DNA from 2 places in the Nonomuraea sp. NPDC050328 genome. Region 1 is predicted to be linked to the other one. Evidence: predicted binding sites of a transcription regulator. Region 1 holds the regulator's gene; the other holds the start of a gene.
What was found. Region 1 encodes LexA, which represses DNA repair genes until DNA is damaged. Its sites were predicted from a motif close to TCGAACANNTGTTCGA; they were not measured.

Region 1 (7,319 bases):
GGGCCGAGGATCGCCAGGCCCACCTCGTTGGACGGGATCTCGGCCACGCCCTTCGCCCGGATGGCCTCCTCGACCTGCTGCCCGAGCTGCGCCAGCGAGTCCTCGCCCACCGGCCTGCCCTGGCACGCCCGCCGCACGCCCGCGACCACCTTGTCCCGCGAGAACGGTTCGGTCACGCCACTTCTCTTGCTCACCATCAGCAGGACCGTCTCCTGCGTGGTGAACCGCCGCCCGCACTCCGGACAGGTTCTGCGTCGCCGGATGGCGGCCCCGTCGTCCGTGGAGCGACTGTCGATCACCCTGGTGTCCGGGTGGCGACAGAACGGACAGTGCACGCCACGCCTCCTTGACACACGCGTTTCCCGACCTTCAAGGGTCGCCAAAGCAGGGTCACGGAAACACAATTTGTGGTGAACTACATCGGTGTAAGTACTAGATGTTGTGGTCCAACCGTAGAACTGCCGGGCCGTGATCGCAACTTGCCGGGCGGCTTCCCAGCGAAGTGGCTGATCAGTCGGCGTGTCGCCGGTGGGGGGCGTGGTGCGGGTGTTCCGAGGATGGGATTCTGCCGGGTTCCGGGGGGTGGGCGGGTCTGGTATAGGGGCTCCCGACCTGCGGAAACACTCCTGGCTACCAGGGAATTCCCGCCCTCCGCCGCCCTCTCAGCCCTGGTCCCCAGCCGGTCGGACTCTCCTCTTCAGCCCACCTGGCCCCGACTTCGCCGCGCCATACCTCAGCCCGCCTTGACCGACTTCCCCGCGCCACGCCACAGCCCGCCTTGGCGGACTCCCCGCCCCACGCCTCAGGCCGCCTTGGCTGACGCCCCGCCCCACGCCTCAGCCGCTTTCCCTGGGCTTGCCGTGCTTCCCCGCCTCGCCCCCCCGTCGGGCCGGCCCCGGGTCTCGCTCTCCCCGCCGCCCCTATCCCGCCCACCCCGTCGGGGCCCCGCGCCTTGATTCCCCTCCGGGCCCATGTGGGACGCTGCCAACCCGGCCGCGGCCCGACCCTGGATTCTGCGCCCGCCCTCCCGCCAAGCCCGAGGTCCTGCGGTCGGAGACGACGAATGGGCGCCGGTTGTAGGCGGCGCCCATTGAATGAAGTGACGGCGGCCGAGCGTCACCTTGAGGGAGGTGGCAGCGGCCGAGCGTCAGCTTGAGTGGAGTGACAGTGACCGAGCGTCAGCTTGCTAGGGTGCCCAGCCAGTAACCCGCTACAGCCAGTAGGACGATCAACGCGGCCACCACGATGCGGCCCCGGCGGGTGAGACGGAACGACGTGCGAGCCCTACGTGCCCGGCGAGCGCCGACCCCAGTACCGCCCGCACCGCCAGCCCCAGCACGGCCAGTTCCAACACGGCCTGTCCCGGCACGGCCAGTCCCAACGCGGCCGGTCCCGGCACGGCCACCGCCACCGCCACCGCTGCCAGTGCCGGTGCCGCCGCCGGTGCCGTCGTCGGACAGGCCGCCCTGGACGATGCTGCCCACGCGAGGGTGGGGCACGCTGGGGGCCGCGTCACGGCCTGCGCCCCGTCGCCGTGTCTGGCCCTTGGTCCGGCCCTTGCGTCCCGTGCCGGACGGTGTCGTCCGGGTGCCGTTGCCTTTCACCGCCACCACTACGCCCCCTTTCGGCCGCTCCCCCGAGCTCCGCCGTCTCGTCCCCGTAGTACTACCCCCGGCCACGGGACGGATTCCCGTTCCACCCCGAGCCGGAAACACTCTTGGCCTGTCCCATTCCGGACGCCCCTCGCCCCCCACGCGTGCCACCTGCTCAGCCGGCCGCCGTCCTTCCGACGATCCCGCAGCCTCGGCCCGCCCAGTTACCTGCCGGAACGCCTGGAGGTCGGTGACGCTCGCCAGACGTACGGCCTCGGCAGCCACTTCCGAGGCCGGCCCATCACCCTCGGCCGCTCCAGGAGGGTCACCTGGCCCACCGACACCGACACCGACACCGACACCGACACCGAGCGTCTCACCCCCGCCCGCGCTGCTCCTCGAGTGCGCCGTGCCGTCGCCGCTCCCCGGCCGCCCCCAGAGCCCGCTCGCTGGACGGCGTGCAGGGCGGCCTTCCCGAGCGAGTACGCCACCCTCCGACCCCGGCGCCCCTCCCCCACCGACTCCCGCGGAGCGCGGAACCCCGGGACCGGAAGGCTCCGCCGTACCCGTGTCCGAGCGGGGCGCCGGGACGAGGCGGAGGGGTGGGGTGCCCGGGCGGCGGGGACGCGGCGGGGGCGTGTTCGAATGACGGGGCTCCCGGGTGGCGTCGGCGATCAAGGTGAGATTGTCGGTGGTCTCTGCGATTGTGGTCGTCCGCATGAATGGCCTCCCGCCCCGTCACGACCGAAAATGGCCGAACAAAGATCGGCGTATCGAACACGATGTCGATCGAACTCCCGTACGATGGTCTACCACAGGGACCCGACATTTTCGAGGAACACTCGAACAATTGTTTGAGGATGATCTTCAACGGCGATATCGTCGCTGTGTGCGACACACGAACCACGGACCGGAAGGTCTGCCGGTGAGGAGGAACAGGGCATGAGCGAGCACGATGACTCCAACGGTGTCAGCGACCTCGCGTTGCGCAGGCGTGACTCACTGGGTCTGACGCCCAGGCAACGCAAGATCCTGGAGGTGATCCGCGACTCGGTGCAGCAGCGCGGGTACCCGCCCTCCATGCGCGAGATCGGCGAGGCGGTCCAGCTGACCAGCACGTCGAGCGTGTCGCACCAGCTGACGGCCTTGCAGCGAAAGGGCTACCTGCGGCGCGATCCGCACCGGCCGCGCGCGTTGGAGGTCCGGCTGCCGGGTGAGCCGGTGCTGTGGGTAGATCCGGACGGCGACGAGGTCGAGTCGCCGGTGAGCCGCCCGACGGCGGCGTACGTGCCGCTGGTCGGCCGGATCGCCGCCGGTGGGCCGATCCTGGCCGAGGAGAGCGTGGAGGACGTGTTCGCCCTGCCCAAGCAGCTCGTGGGCGAGGGCACGCTCTTCCTGCTCCAGGTCAGCGGTGACTCGATGATCGAGGCGGCGATCGCCGACGGCGACTGGGTGGTCGTACGGCAGCAGCCGGTGGCCGAGAGTGGCGACATCGTGGCCGCGATGATCGACGGTGAGGCGACCGTCAAGACGTTCAAGCGCAAGGACGGGCATGTCTGGCTCGTCCCGCACAACCCCAACTACGACCCGATCCCCGGCGATGAGGCCAGCGTCCTGGGCAAGGTCGTGGCGGTGCTTCGCCGCCTCTGAAACCCCCTCCGACCGGTCGGCCCCCGTCCGCACACGGGCGGCCGACCGGCCCCCACCTGGTTCCTCAGTCGTTTCGCCTTCTCCTCCTGAGCCTCACCCGGTGAGCGCCTCGGTACCTTCTGAGCCCCCTGAGTGCCCCGCTACTTGCCGACCCCTAAGACCCGCCCCCTGGCCTGTTCCTTGCCGCCTCATGCCCCCGCTGCTTGAGCCGCCGCGCCTTGAGCCTGGCCGCCGCTTCTGCTGAGGCGTCCGGTGCCCTGGGGCTTCTCGTCACTTCGGTGGGCCGGCCGGGTTGGATGGTCGGCCACTTGCTCGGGCCGGCCGGGCCCCGGTTCAGGCGCGCCCACGCTCCCGTACAGGCGGACCTCTTCACCGCAAAGCAGCCCCCGAGCCCCGCCAAGGCGGTGCCAGGAAGCGGGGCTGGGGCGAAAAGAGGGGGTGATCTAGACTGAAAGGGTGAACGACACTTTCCGGGCGGAAGACCTCAAAGCGCTACGCGACGGGGTTAAGTGGTCCAAAGCGGGCCCGGGGGTGATTCCCGCCTGGGTGGCGGACATGGACTTCCCGGTGGCCCCGGTGATCCGGGAGGCCCTGGAACGGCGGATCGTCACCGACCTGGGGTATCCGACCTGGGACGAGCAGTACGCCCCGGCACCGCTCATCGAGGCGTTCGCCGAGCGGTCGGAGGGCAAGTACGGCTGGCGGCCCTCGGGCCCGGACCGGGTCAGGGCGTTCAGCGACCTCAACCAGGCCCTCCAGGTCATCCTGCACACGATCACCGAGCCCGGCGATCCGGTGGCGGTGCACACGCCGACCTACAACGCGTTCGTGGCGTCGCTGACCGAGATGAACCGCCCCATCCTGCCGATCGCCGCACAAGTGGACACGGACGGGGACGGGTGGCGGTTCGAGGTACCGGATCTGGCACGGGCCAAGGTGCTGCTGCTGGTCAACCCGCACAACCCGACCGGACGGGCGTTCACGCGGGCCGAGCTGACCGAGTTGGCCGAGGCGGCGGAGCGGCACGACCTGGTGGTCATCTCCGACGAGATCCACGCCGACCTGGTGTACGAGCCGCACCGGCACATCCCGTTCGCCACGCTGCTCCCGGAGCGGACGATCACGCTGACCTCGGCGTCCAAGGCGTTCAACCTGGGCGGGGTCCGGTGCGCGGTGGCGCACTTCGGGCACGAGGCCACGCGGAAGGCCGTGTGGTCGGCGCCGAAGTTCCTGTACGGCGAGGCGAACCTGTTCGGGGTGGAGGCGACGGTCGCGGCCTGGCGGCACGGGGAGCCCTGGCTGGCCGAGATCCTCGGTCTGCTCGACCGGAACCGGCGGATGCTGGCCGAGCGGTTGCCGGCCGGGGTCGGGTATCGGGTGCCTGAGGCCACCTACCTGGCGTGGCTCGACTTCGGGCGGCCGGGGGCGGCCGAGCGGCTGGAGCGGGAGGCGGGGGTCCTGCTCAGCGGGGGTGAGCAGTTCGGGCCCGGCGGGGAGAACTTCGCGCGGCTCAACTTCGCCACCTCGTTGCCCGTGCTGGAGGAACTGGTCGGGCGGATCTCGTCCGTGGAGTTCTAGAGAACGGGCCGCGTCCGCTCAGGAGCCCAAGGCCTCCGGCCGGCGAACCGGATGGATGAACTGGGCGCGGCGGCTCCCCAAGCCGGGCTCAGGACCCGGGAAGGGGCAGGGCGGGTGCCCGTGCCCCTTCCTCTCGTCTCCGGGGTCAGGTCAGCGGGGGCAGGGGCGGGGCGGTGGCGGCGGGGGTGTCGGTGAGGGCGGCGAGGGCGAGCTCGATCGCCTTGTCCAGCTGCGGGTCACGCCCGGCGGCGCGGTCCTGCGGGGTGGTGACGACCTCGAGGTCCGGGTCGACGCCGTAGTTCTCCACCCCCCACTCCTGTCCTTCCAGCCAGTGGGAGTACCGGGGCTGGGTGACGACGGTGCCGTCCACCAGGGAGTAGCGCGAGTCGATGCCGATGACGCCGCCCCAGGTGCGGGTGCCGATGAGCGGGCCGAGCTTGCGGGCCTTGATGCCGGAGCTGACGATGTCACCGTCCGAGCCGGCGAACTCGTCGGCGATGGCCACGATGGCGCCGCGCGGCGAGTCGACGGGGTAGCGCATGGGCTCGTAGCCGCGTGAGCGGACCCAGCCGGTGACCCGGCGGGACAGCTTCTCCAGGACGAGCTCGGAGGTGTGCCCGCCCCCGTTCTCGCGGAGGTCGACGACGAGGCCCTCGCGGGCCATCTCGGTCCGGAGGTCGCGGTGGAACTGCGCCCAGCCGGAGGAGACCATGTCCGGCACGTGCAGGTAGCCGAGCCGCCCGCCGGACAGCTCGTGGACGCGGGCGCGGCGACCCTCCACCCAGGCGTGGTAGCGCAGGGCGGTCTCGTCGGCGACGGGCGTGACGACGACCCGCCGGGTCTCGCCGCCGGAGGCCGGGCGGATGGTCAGCTCGACCGGATGCTCCGCCGTACCGGACAGGAGGGCGAGGGGGCCGCGGACGGGGTCGACGGGACGGCCGGCCACGGCGACGATGGCGTCGCCCTCGCGGACGGCCACGCCGGGCTCCAGGAGCGGCGAGCGCGCCTTGTGGTCGGAGGACTCGCCGGGCAGGATGCGGGCCACCCGCCAGGTGCCGTCCTCGTCGCGGGCGAGGTCGGCGCCGAGCAGGCCCTGGCGGCGGCGCGGGTCGACGCCGACGGCGTTGGGCCGGGCGTAGGCGTGGGAGGTGGCGAGCTCGCCCTGGACCTCCCACAGCAGGTCGATCAGCTCGCTGTAGGCGCCGATCCGTTCGACGAGCGGCTCGTAGCGGTCGAGGACGGCGGCCCAGTCGACGCCGTTCATGTCCTCGCGCCAGAAGTGGTCGCGCATGAGCCGGCCGGCCTCGCGGTAGGCCTGGCGCCACTCGGCGACCGGTTCGATGGTGACGTTGACGCGGTCGAGGTCGATGGGAACGACCTCGTCGCCGTCGCCGGACGAGCGGGTCTGCAGGCCGGACTTGCCGTTCAGGACCAGCCGGGAGCCGTCGCCGCTGACCTCGAAAGCTCGGATCTCCTTGCCGATCTCGCTCTTGGCGCGCTTGGCGAGGTCGTAGCGCTCCAGCACCGGCTCGGGGCGGTCGGTGCCGTCGCCGAGCTGGCTGGGCAGCGGGTGGCGGAGCCAGAGCAGGGCGTCCTTGGCGCTGCGCAGGTTGCTGTAGGTGCCGGCGGGGACGGGCACGGCGACGACACGGGCGGACAGGCCCTCGACGTCCACCTCGGTGACCGGGGCCGCATCTCCTGATTTCTCGGACTTGTCGGCGTCTTCGCCGTTGAACCCGCGCCCCTCCAGCGAGGGCGCGAAGGGCGAGGGCGTGGTCGCCTTCAACGGCACGAGGTACGGCTTGCAGCTCTGCGGGAACGACAGGTCGAACACGTGCGAGTCGTACACCGGGTCGAAGGTCCGCTCCGACAGGAACGCCAGGTGCTTGCCGTCCTTGGTGAAGACCGGCGAGCTGTCGGTGAAGCGCAGCGGCGTCACCTCGATCACCGACGAACCGTCGGTCCGGCCCATCTTGATCTGACTGAGGTAGAAGCCGTGCTGCGGGAAGGACCAGGCAAGCCACGCCGAGTCGGGTGAGAACGTCGGGCCGCCGATGTCGCCGGAGTCGGTGCGGTCGATCTCGCGCAGGGTCCCCGACTCCACGTCGACCACCAGCAGCCGGCCATCGTGGCTGGTCACCGCGACGTGCTTGCCGTCGGGCGCGACCGCCAGGTCGAGCACCCGGCCCAGCTCGCCGGCGGCGATGGTGCGGATCTCGCCGCCGGGGGTGCCGATCTCCAGGGCGTCCTCGCCGCCGGCGTCGGAGACCCAGATCGCCTTGCCCTCGTTGTCGAGCGGGCGCGGCAGCCGTACGCGCACGCCGGGCTCGGCCCGCAGCACGCCGGCCGGGCCGTCGCGGTGGGTGACCCAGTGGGCGGTGCCGCGGATCTCGACCACGCTGGCCCGGCCGCCCTTGTCGGGGGCGAAGCCGGCCACGCGGGCGGGCGCCGGGCGCTTGGCGCGCGCCGGGCGCGGCCCGCCGAGCTTGATGTCCAGCT
Region 2 (7,319 bases), on a different contig from region 1:
CGGACGCCGTCGGGCTGGCCGTGCTGCAGGACGGGGCCTTCCCAGCAGGCCAGGGTGTAGGCCTTGCCGCGGGTGGTGAGGGCGACGCCGGTGCCGTCGGGGGCCAGGGTGGCGCTGTCGAGGTAGTCGGCGGCTTCGACGAAGCGGCGGTTGCGCTGGGTGCGGGAGCTGGCCAGGCGGACCTCGACGTGGCGGGCGGGGCGGCCGGGTTCGAGCAGGTAGAGGTCGCCGCCGGCGTGGTAGACGAGGGTGCGGCCGTCGCCGGAGAGGTTGCGGGCGTAGAAGTCGTGGTGGTCGGTGAGTTTGCGCAGGTCGCTGCCGTCGGGCAGGCAGGAGTAGACGTTGCCGACGCCGTCGTGGTCGGACAGGAAGCAGATGCGTTCGCCTTGCCAGCAGGGGGAGGCGAGGTTGCCGGGCAGGGTGATGAGGCGGTGGAACTCGCCGGTGCCGGCGGTGTCGATCCACAGGTCGCCGGCGGTGCCGCCGCGGTAGCGCTTCCAGCGGGCGGGGTCGGCGGTGTTGCGGCCGAGGACGATCATGCCGTCGGGGCCGTGGGCGATGGAGGTGGCCGGGCCGTAGGGCAGGCGGTGGGGCTGGCCGCCGGGGGTGACGCGGTGCAGCCAGGTGCGGCCGTCGAAGGGCTGGCATTCGTCGCTGGCGTAGAGGATGGCGCCGTCGGGGTCCCAGCCGGTGACGGTGGAGCGGGCGCCGTGGAAGGTGAGGCGCTGGGCGGCGCCGCCGTCGGCGGGCATGGCGTAGACCTCTTCGGGGCCTTCTTCGCGGCCGGTGAAGGCGAGCTGGTCGCCTTTGGGGGAGAAGCGGGGGTAGGTGGCTTCGGCCAGGCCGGCGGTCAGGCGGAAGGCGCGTCCGCCGGTGGCGGAGACCATCCACAGGTCGTCTTCGGCGGAGAAGACGACGACGTCGCCGAGGATGGCGGGGAAGCGCAGGTAGGCGGACATGGGCTCGCTTTCGGGCTGGTACGGCTCGCGCGGTCGCCGGTGTCGCGCGCGGCGCGGCCCACGGGTGCGTGCGAGCCGTACCGGTTCGGGTGGCCGGGCGTGGTCCGGCCCCCCGGCGGCCGGATCAGGTGGCGGACGAGGTGCTACCTGTCAGGTGATATCAGGCTTCGGGCTCGCGTGCCGTCTGCTTCTTGGCGTTCTTGGCCGCCCTGGATTCCTTGATCGCGGCCTTCTTGGCCTTGCCGGACTTGGCCGCGGGTTTCTTCTTGCTGTCTGCCATGGTTTCCCCCCGTTGGCGATGAAGTGCCCCTTGTGGGGCTAGTGCGGTAAATACCCACTATGAGGATTGATGTAGACAAGGTTCGGGCCGAGACTCCCGCCTGCCGTACCGTCGTGCACCTGAACAACGCCGGCGCCGCGCTGCCGCCGCTGCCGGTGACCGAGGCGCTCACCGCGCACCTGGCGCTGGAGGCCGGGATCGGCGGTTACGAGGCCGCCGACCGGCAGGCCGGGGCGGTGGAGGGCTTCTACGACTCGGTCGCCGCGCTCGTCGGGGCCGGGCGTGAGGAGATCGCCTACGTCGAGAACGCGACCCGGGCCTGGGACCTGGCCTTCTACGGGCTGGAGTTCGGGCCGGGCGCGCGGGTGGTGACGACCAGCAGCGAGTACGCCAGCAACGGGATCGCCTTCCTGCAGCGGGGACTGGAGGTGGAGGTGCTGCCGGACGAGCCGTCCGGGGAGCTGTCGCTGGCGGCGCTGGAGGCGTCGCTGCGGCGGGGCGGGGTGGGGCTGGTGGCGATCAACTACATGCCCACGCACAACGGGCTGGTCAACCCGGCGGCCGAGGTGGGGCGGCTGACCCGCGAGCACGGGGTCCCCTACCTGCTGGACGCCTGCCAGGCGGTGGGGCAGGTGCCGGTGGACGTGGCCGAGCTGGGGTGCGACTTCCTGTCGGCGACCGGGCGCAAGTTCATGCGCGGGCCGCGCGGGACCGGGTTCCTGTACGTGCGGCGGGAGGTGCTGGGCTGGCACCGGCCGCCGTTCCTCGACCTGCTGTCGGCCGAGTGGACCTCGCCGGGCGGCTACGAGATGCGCGGTGATGCGCGGCGGTATGAGACGTGGGAGCGGTATGTCGCAGGGCAGATCGCCTTGGGGGTGGCGGCCGAGTACGCGCGGGGTCTGGGGATGGAGGCGGTCTGGGCGCGGGTGCGGGAGCTGGCCGCCGGGCTGCGGGAGCGGCTGGCGGGGATCCCCGGGGTGCAGGTGCTGGACCGTGGGGCGGTGCGGGGGGCGATCGTCTCCTTCACCGTCGCCGGGCGAGACAGCGGGGCGGTCCGGCTGGCGCTGCGGGAGCAGGGGATCAACGTCAGCGCCACCGACATCGCCCACCAGCGGCTCGACCCCTTCGCGGTGCCGTCGGCGGTGCGGGCCTCGGTGCACTACTACAACACCGAGGAGGAGCTCGACCGCCTGGCCGCCGCCCTCGGCGAGCTCGCCTCGTCCGCCCGTTAGAGCAGGGCGAGCTGTTCCGGCTCGGGGTGCCGGGCCGGGGCCGGGGCCGGGGCGGGGTGGCGGAGTCTGGGGCGGAGGCGGGGGCGGGTGCCGCCCTTGCCGATGCCGTAGCGCTCGGCCAGCTCGCGGACCTGCCCGGCGATCCGCTCCTGGTAGCCTCGCGGCGCGTAGGCTCCTCTGCCGTACAGCTCCAGGTAGCGGGGCACCAGCCGCGGGTGCGTGCGGCCCAGCCAGGTCAGGAACCACTCGCGCGCCCCCGGCCGCAGGTGCAGCACGATCGGCGTCAGGTGGGTGGCGCCGGACTCGGCGATGGCCCGCACGGTCTGGTCGAGCTGGCCGGGGGAGTCGGTGAGGTAGGGCAGGATCGGCGCCATCAGCACCCCGCAGGGGATCCCGGCCTCGTTGAGCGTACGGCAGGCCTCCAGCCGGCGGTGCGGGTGCGGGGTGCCCGGCTCGACCGCCTGCCAGGCGTCGGCGTCGACGAAGCCGACGGAGAAGGCGGTGCTGACGTCGGTGACCTCGGCCGCCCGGGTGAGCAGGTCGAGGTCGCGCAGGATGAGCGTGCCCTTGGTGAGGATGGAGAAGGGGTTGGCCGCCTCGCTCAGCGCGGTGATGATGCCGGGCATGAGGCGGTAGCGGCCTTCGGCGCGCTGGTAGCAGTCGACGTTGGTGCCCATCGCGATCGGCCGGCCGCGCCAGCGGGGCGAGGCGAGTTCGCGGCGGGTGAGCTCGGGGGCGTTGACCTTCACGATGACCTTGGAGTCGAAGTCGAGGCCGGCGTCGAGGTCGAGGTAGGTGTGGGTGTTGCGGGCGAAGCAGTAGACGCAGCGGTGGGCGCAGCCGCGGTAGGGGTTGATCGTGTGGTCGAAGGGGACGCGGCTGACGGCGGGGACCTTGTTGATGATCGAGCGCGCTCGGACCTCGTAGAAGGTCATCCCGCGGAAGGCGGGGGTGTCGAAGGTGCGCTCGACCGCGCCGAACAGCGGCGAGGCCGCCGCGTCGGTGGAGCCGTCGAGTCGCAGGTTGTCCCAGCGCATAGGCTTGATTAGAACAACTGTTCGGTCTTGATCGCAACTCGGGGGCGCGGGGAAAGCGATCGTAATTCCCAGGCCAAGGAGCGGATAACGATCTTCAAGGGTGGGCAGAACGTCGGCACAGAACGTGCGTTCCGGAGGTGCATCCATCATGGCCTGGTCGCAGGATGAGGAGCGGATGCTGGCCCAGATCGAGCAGCACCTCGTCGAGGAGGACCCGCGACTGGTCGCGCGTCTGGAGTCGTTCAACCGGCGGGCCGGCCGGGGTGAGGCCAGGTCCCGTGACGCCGCCGTGCCCCGTCGCCCGCGACGCTCCACGGTGATCATCCTGGTGAGCTGGGTGCTGATCGCCACGCTGGTGGCGACGCTGCTCATCATGGTCCTGCGCAACGACACCGCCCTCGCCCTGGCCCTGTAGGTCCGTGGCGGTGTATGTGCGGTTCCAGAGCCCGGAGCCGAACCGCCGTGGCGTCCATCCCGGCGTCTTCGGCCTGGTGAACCGGCTGGGCAAGGAGGGCAGGCTCTCCCCGCGGGAGGAGCGGTTCTGGCGGGAGGGCAACGCCTGGTACGAGGCGAACGTCACCGATCCCTCCGCCGTGGATCCCACCGTCTACGACCGGGAGCTGAATCCCGGGGCGGCGGCCTGGTTCAAGGCCTCGGCGAGCCATCTCATCGACCGGGTGGCGGGCTACCTGGAGATCCTCGACGCGCACGGCGAGAGGTGCGTCCGGGTGGAGTCGCCGGACCCCGGCAGGGTCGTCTACGAGGACGACGATCAGGTCGTCGTGGTCCAGCACGAGGACGGGCCGGCGCCCGATCGGTGACGGCGGGGTTGACGGGGGGTCGGGGGGTGGCGAGGCTGGCGCGCAGCCGAGCATGGGAGAGACGATGGAGCACGTCACATCCGCCGACGGGACGGTGCTGGCGCTGGAGCGGGCGGGGAGCGGGCCGGCGATCGTGCTGGTGTGCGGGGCGATCAGCGACCGCAGCGCCAACGCGGCGCTGGCCGGGGAGCTGGCCGGGCACTTCACCGTGTACAACTACGACCGGCGCGGGCGGGGCGGGTCGGGCAACGCCACGCCGTACCGGCTGGAGGCTCCGGCGCAGGAGGCGGGCGAGGAGGCGCTGGCGCGCGAGGCGGAGGACCTGGCGGCGGTGGTGGCCGCGGCGGGCGGACGGGCCTACGCCTACGGGATCTCCTCGGGCGGGGCGCTGGTGCTGGAGGCGGCGGCGCGCGGGGTGGAGCTGGCCGGGGTGGCGGTGTACGAGTGCCCCTACAGCCCGGGCAACGGCGAGGAGGGGCGCGCCTACTACGCCGAGCTGACCCGGCTGCTGCGCGAGGGGCGCGGCGGGGAGGCGGCGGCGCTGTTCCTGACGGTGGCCGGCACGCCGGAGGCGCAGGTCGAGCAGATGCGGCGCGAGCCGTACTGGCCGCAGGTGGAGGCGCTGGCGCCGTCGCTGCCCTACGACTCGGCGGCGCTCGGGCACGGCACGTGCGGCGGGGTGTTCCCGGTGGAGCGCATGGCCTCGCTGGCCGTACCGGCGCTGGTGCTGAGCGGCGGCGCCAGCCCGCGCTTCTTCCACGACGCGGCCCGGCTGATCACGGCGACGCTCGCCGGGGCGCGGCACGAGGTGGTGGCCGGGCAGGATCACCAGGTGCGGGCGGCGGCGCTGGCTCCGGTGCTGGTGGCCGGGCTGCTCGGCAAGACGGACCGTTCCGTATAGTTGGGCGGCATGAGTCCCAACCCCGCCCGCCGCAGCGAACGTTCGCGCACGGCGATCCTGACGGCGGCGCTCGAGCTGGTGCAGGAGATCGGGTACGCGAAGCTGACCGTGGAGGCGATCGCGGCGCGGGCGGGGGTGGGCAAGCAGACGATCTACCGGTGGTGGCCGTCGAAGGCGGCGGTGATGTTCGACGCCTTCCAGCGGCACAACGCCGCCGCCCAAGAGCAGGTGGTGCTGCCCGACACCGGGGACCTGGCCGCCGACCTGCGGCTGGTGCTGCACGAGACGGTCGCGGAGTTCAACGACCCCGCCTTCGCCTCGGCCTACCGGGCGCTCAACACCGAGGTGCAGGACGACCCGGTGCTGGCCGAGCAGTTGCTGGAGCGGCTGCTGCGCCCTGCGCTGGAGGCGGTCAAGGCGCGGCTGCGCACCGCGGGCCTGCCGGCCGGCCTCGACCTGGACGTGGCGGTCGAGGCGCTGTACGGGCCGTTCTACTACCGGTGGCTGCTGCGGACCGGCCCGCTGACCACCGGGTACGCCGACCGGCTGCTGGAGCTGTGGCTGCGCGGGGTACGCGCGTAGAGCCGGCCGGGGCGGGCGGTCACAGGCCGTTGAGGAAGCGGGCGGCGATCGGCGCGGCGACCTTGCCGCCGCCTCCGCCGCCCTCGACGATCACCGCGAAGGCGACCTCGCCCTTGAAGCCCATGAACCAGGCGTGCTGGCCGGCCACCGGGTTGCCGTACTCGGCGGTGCCGGTCTTGCCGTAGGTCCCGGCGGGCAGGCCGGCGGCCTTGGCGGTGCCCTTGGTGACCACCGCGGACATCATCTGGTGCAGCGGCTTGAGCACCTGGTCCGGCAGCGGGCGCGGCTCGGCCTTCTGTTTGCGGCCCTCGACCAGGGTGGGCGGGCGCCAGGTGCCGTCGGCGATGGCGGCGCCGACGGAGGCCATGGTGAGCGGGGTGGCGATCAGCCGGGCCTGGCCGAAGGAGGCGGCGGCCAGCTCGGAGTCGGAGGTGGCCTTCGGGAAGCTGGGCTGGCGGGCCGGCACGCCGATCTGCAGCGGCTGGTTGAAGCCGACCAGCTCGGCGGCCTGCTGGAGCTTGTCGGCGCCGAGCTGCTTCTGGGCCATGGGCGCGATCGTGGTGTTGCAGGAGTAGGCGAAGGAGTCGGAGAAGCTGAGCGAGCCGTACTCGGCGTGCTCGGAGTTGCGGATCTTGAGGCCGCCGACGTAGGCGTACTTGGGGCAGCTCACCCGGTCGGCGGGCTTGACGCCTTCGGCCAGCAGGCCGAGGGCGGTGACGGCCTTGAAGGTGGAGCCGGGGGCGTACTGGCCGTCCAGGGCGCGGTTCATGTCGCCGCGGTTGTTGACGACGGCCAGGATGCCGCCGGTGGACGGCTTGATCGCCACGATCGAGGCGGGCTTGTCGACCTCGCGCACGGCTTCGACGGCGGCGGCCTGGATCCGCGGGTCGAGCGTGGTTTCGAGGGGTTTGCCCTTCTGGCCCTTGATGGTGTGCAGGACCTTGCCGCCGAGCATGATCTGCGTGGCGGGGATGCCGGCCAGGCGCGTCTGGAAGGTGGCCTGCAGGCCGCCGCGGCCGATGGCCTGGCCGACCTTGTAGGAGGGGCCGTACTTGGCCACGTCCTCCTTGGTCGCCTTGTCCAGGAAGCCGACGAGCTGCTGGATCGAGCCGCCGGCGCCGCCGTCGTCGATGCGGTCGCCGTTGGCGTCGGTGACGGCCGCGCGGGCCGGCCAGGCGCTCTTGACGGAGAAGGCGGCGCCGGGCGTGAGCTCGGGGTGCAGGGTGGCCGGCGTCCAGTCGACCTTCCAGGCCCGTTCGTGGACTTTCAGGTTGATGGTCCCCTGGTAGGTCCACTCGCCCGCGTTGCGGAGCTTCAGGGTGGCGGTGTACGGCACGGCCGCGCTGCCGTCGCCCTCGACGGGGGCGCCGAGGGTGACCTTGGTCTGCTCGACGTCCAGGCCCTTGCGCTGCTGCTCGTAGGCGACCAGCGAGGCCGGGGCGGTGAGCTCGGCGGTCATCTTGTCGAGCTGGCCGGCCTGCCAGGCGGCGGCGAAGCGCTGGGCGGT

Region 2: a site for LexA is predicted at 3,518-3,533, ahead of ACIBG7_RS14210 (Rv2578c family radical SAM protein). Genes of this name have one in related genera too.

The regions. Positions count from the first base shown of each region.
Region 1 covers NZ_JBITIW010000008.1:332,978-340,296, forward strand. The annotation lists gene nrdR (transcriptional regulator NrdR) at 1-335, opposite strand, end outside; gene lexA (transcriptional repressor LexA) at 2,535-3,242, shown strand; gene ACIBG7_RS29095 (MalY/PatB family protein) at 3,798-4,820, shown strand; gene ACIBG7_RS29100 (PDZ domain-containing protein) at 4,966-7,319, opposite strand, start outside.
Region 2 covers NZ_JBITIW010000003.1:581,443-588,761, reverse strand. The annotation lists gene ACIBG7_RS14220 (S41 family peptidase) at 1-959, opposite strand, end outside; gene ACIBG7_RS14215 (aminotransferase class V-fold PLP-dependent enzyme) at 1,299-2,471, shown strand; gene ACIBG7_RS14210 (Rv2578c family radical SAM protein) at 2,468-3,508, opposite strand; gene ACIBG7_RS14205 (DUF3040 domain-containing protein) at 3,657-3,923, shown strand; gene ACIBG7_RS14200 (hypothetical protein) at 3,934-4,329, shown strand; gene ACIBG7_RS14195 (alpha/beta fold hydrolase) at 4,394-5,230, shown strand; gene ACIBG7_RS14190 (TetR/AcrR family transcriptional regulator) at 5,240-5,812, shown strand; gene ACIBG7_RS14185 (penicillin-binding transpeptidase domain-containing protein) at 5,832-7,319, opposite strand, start outside.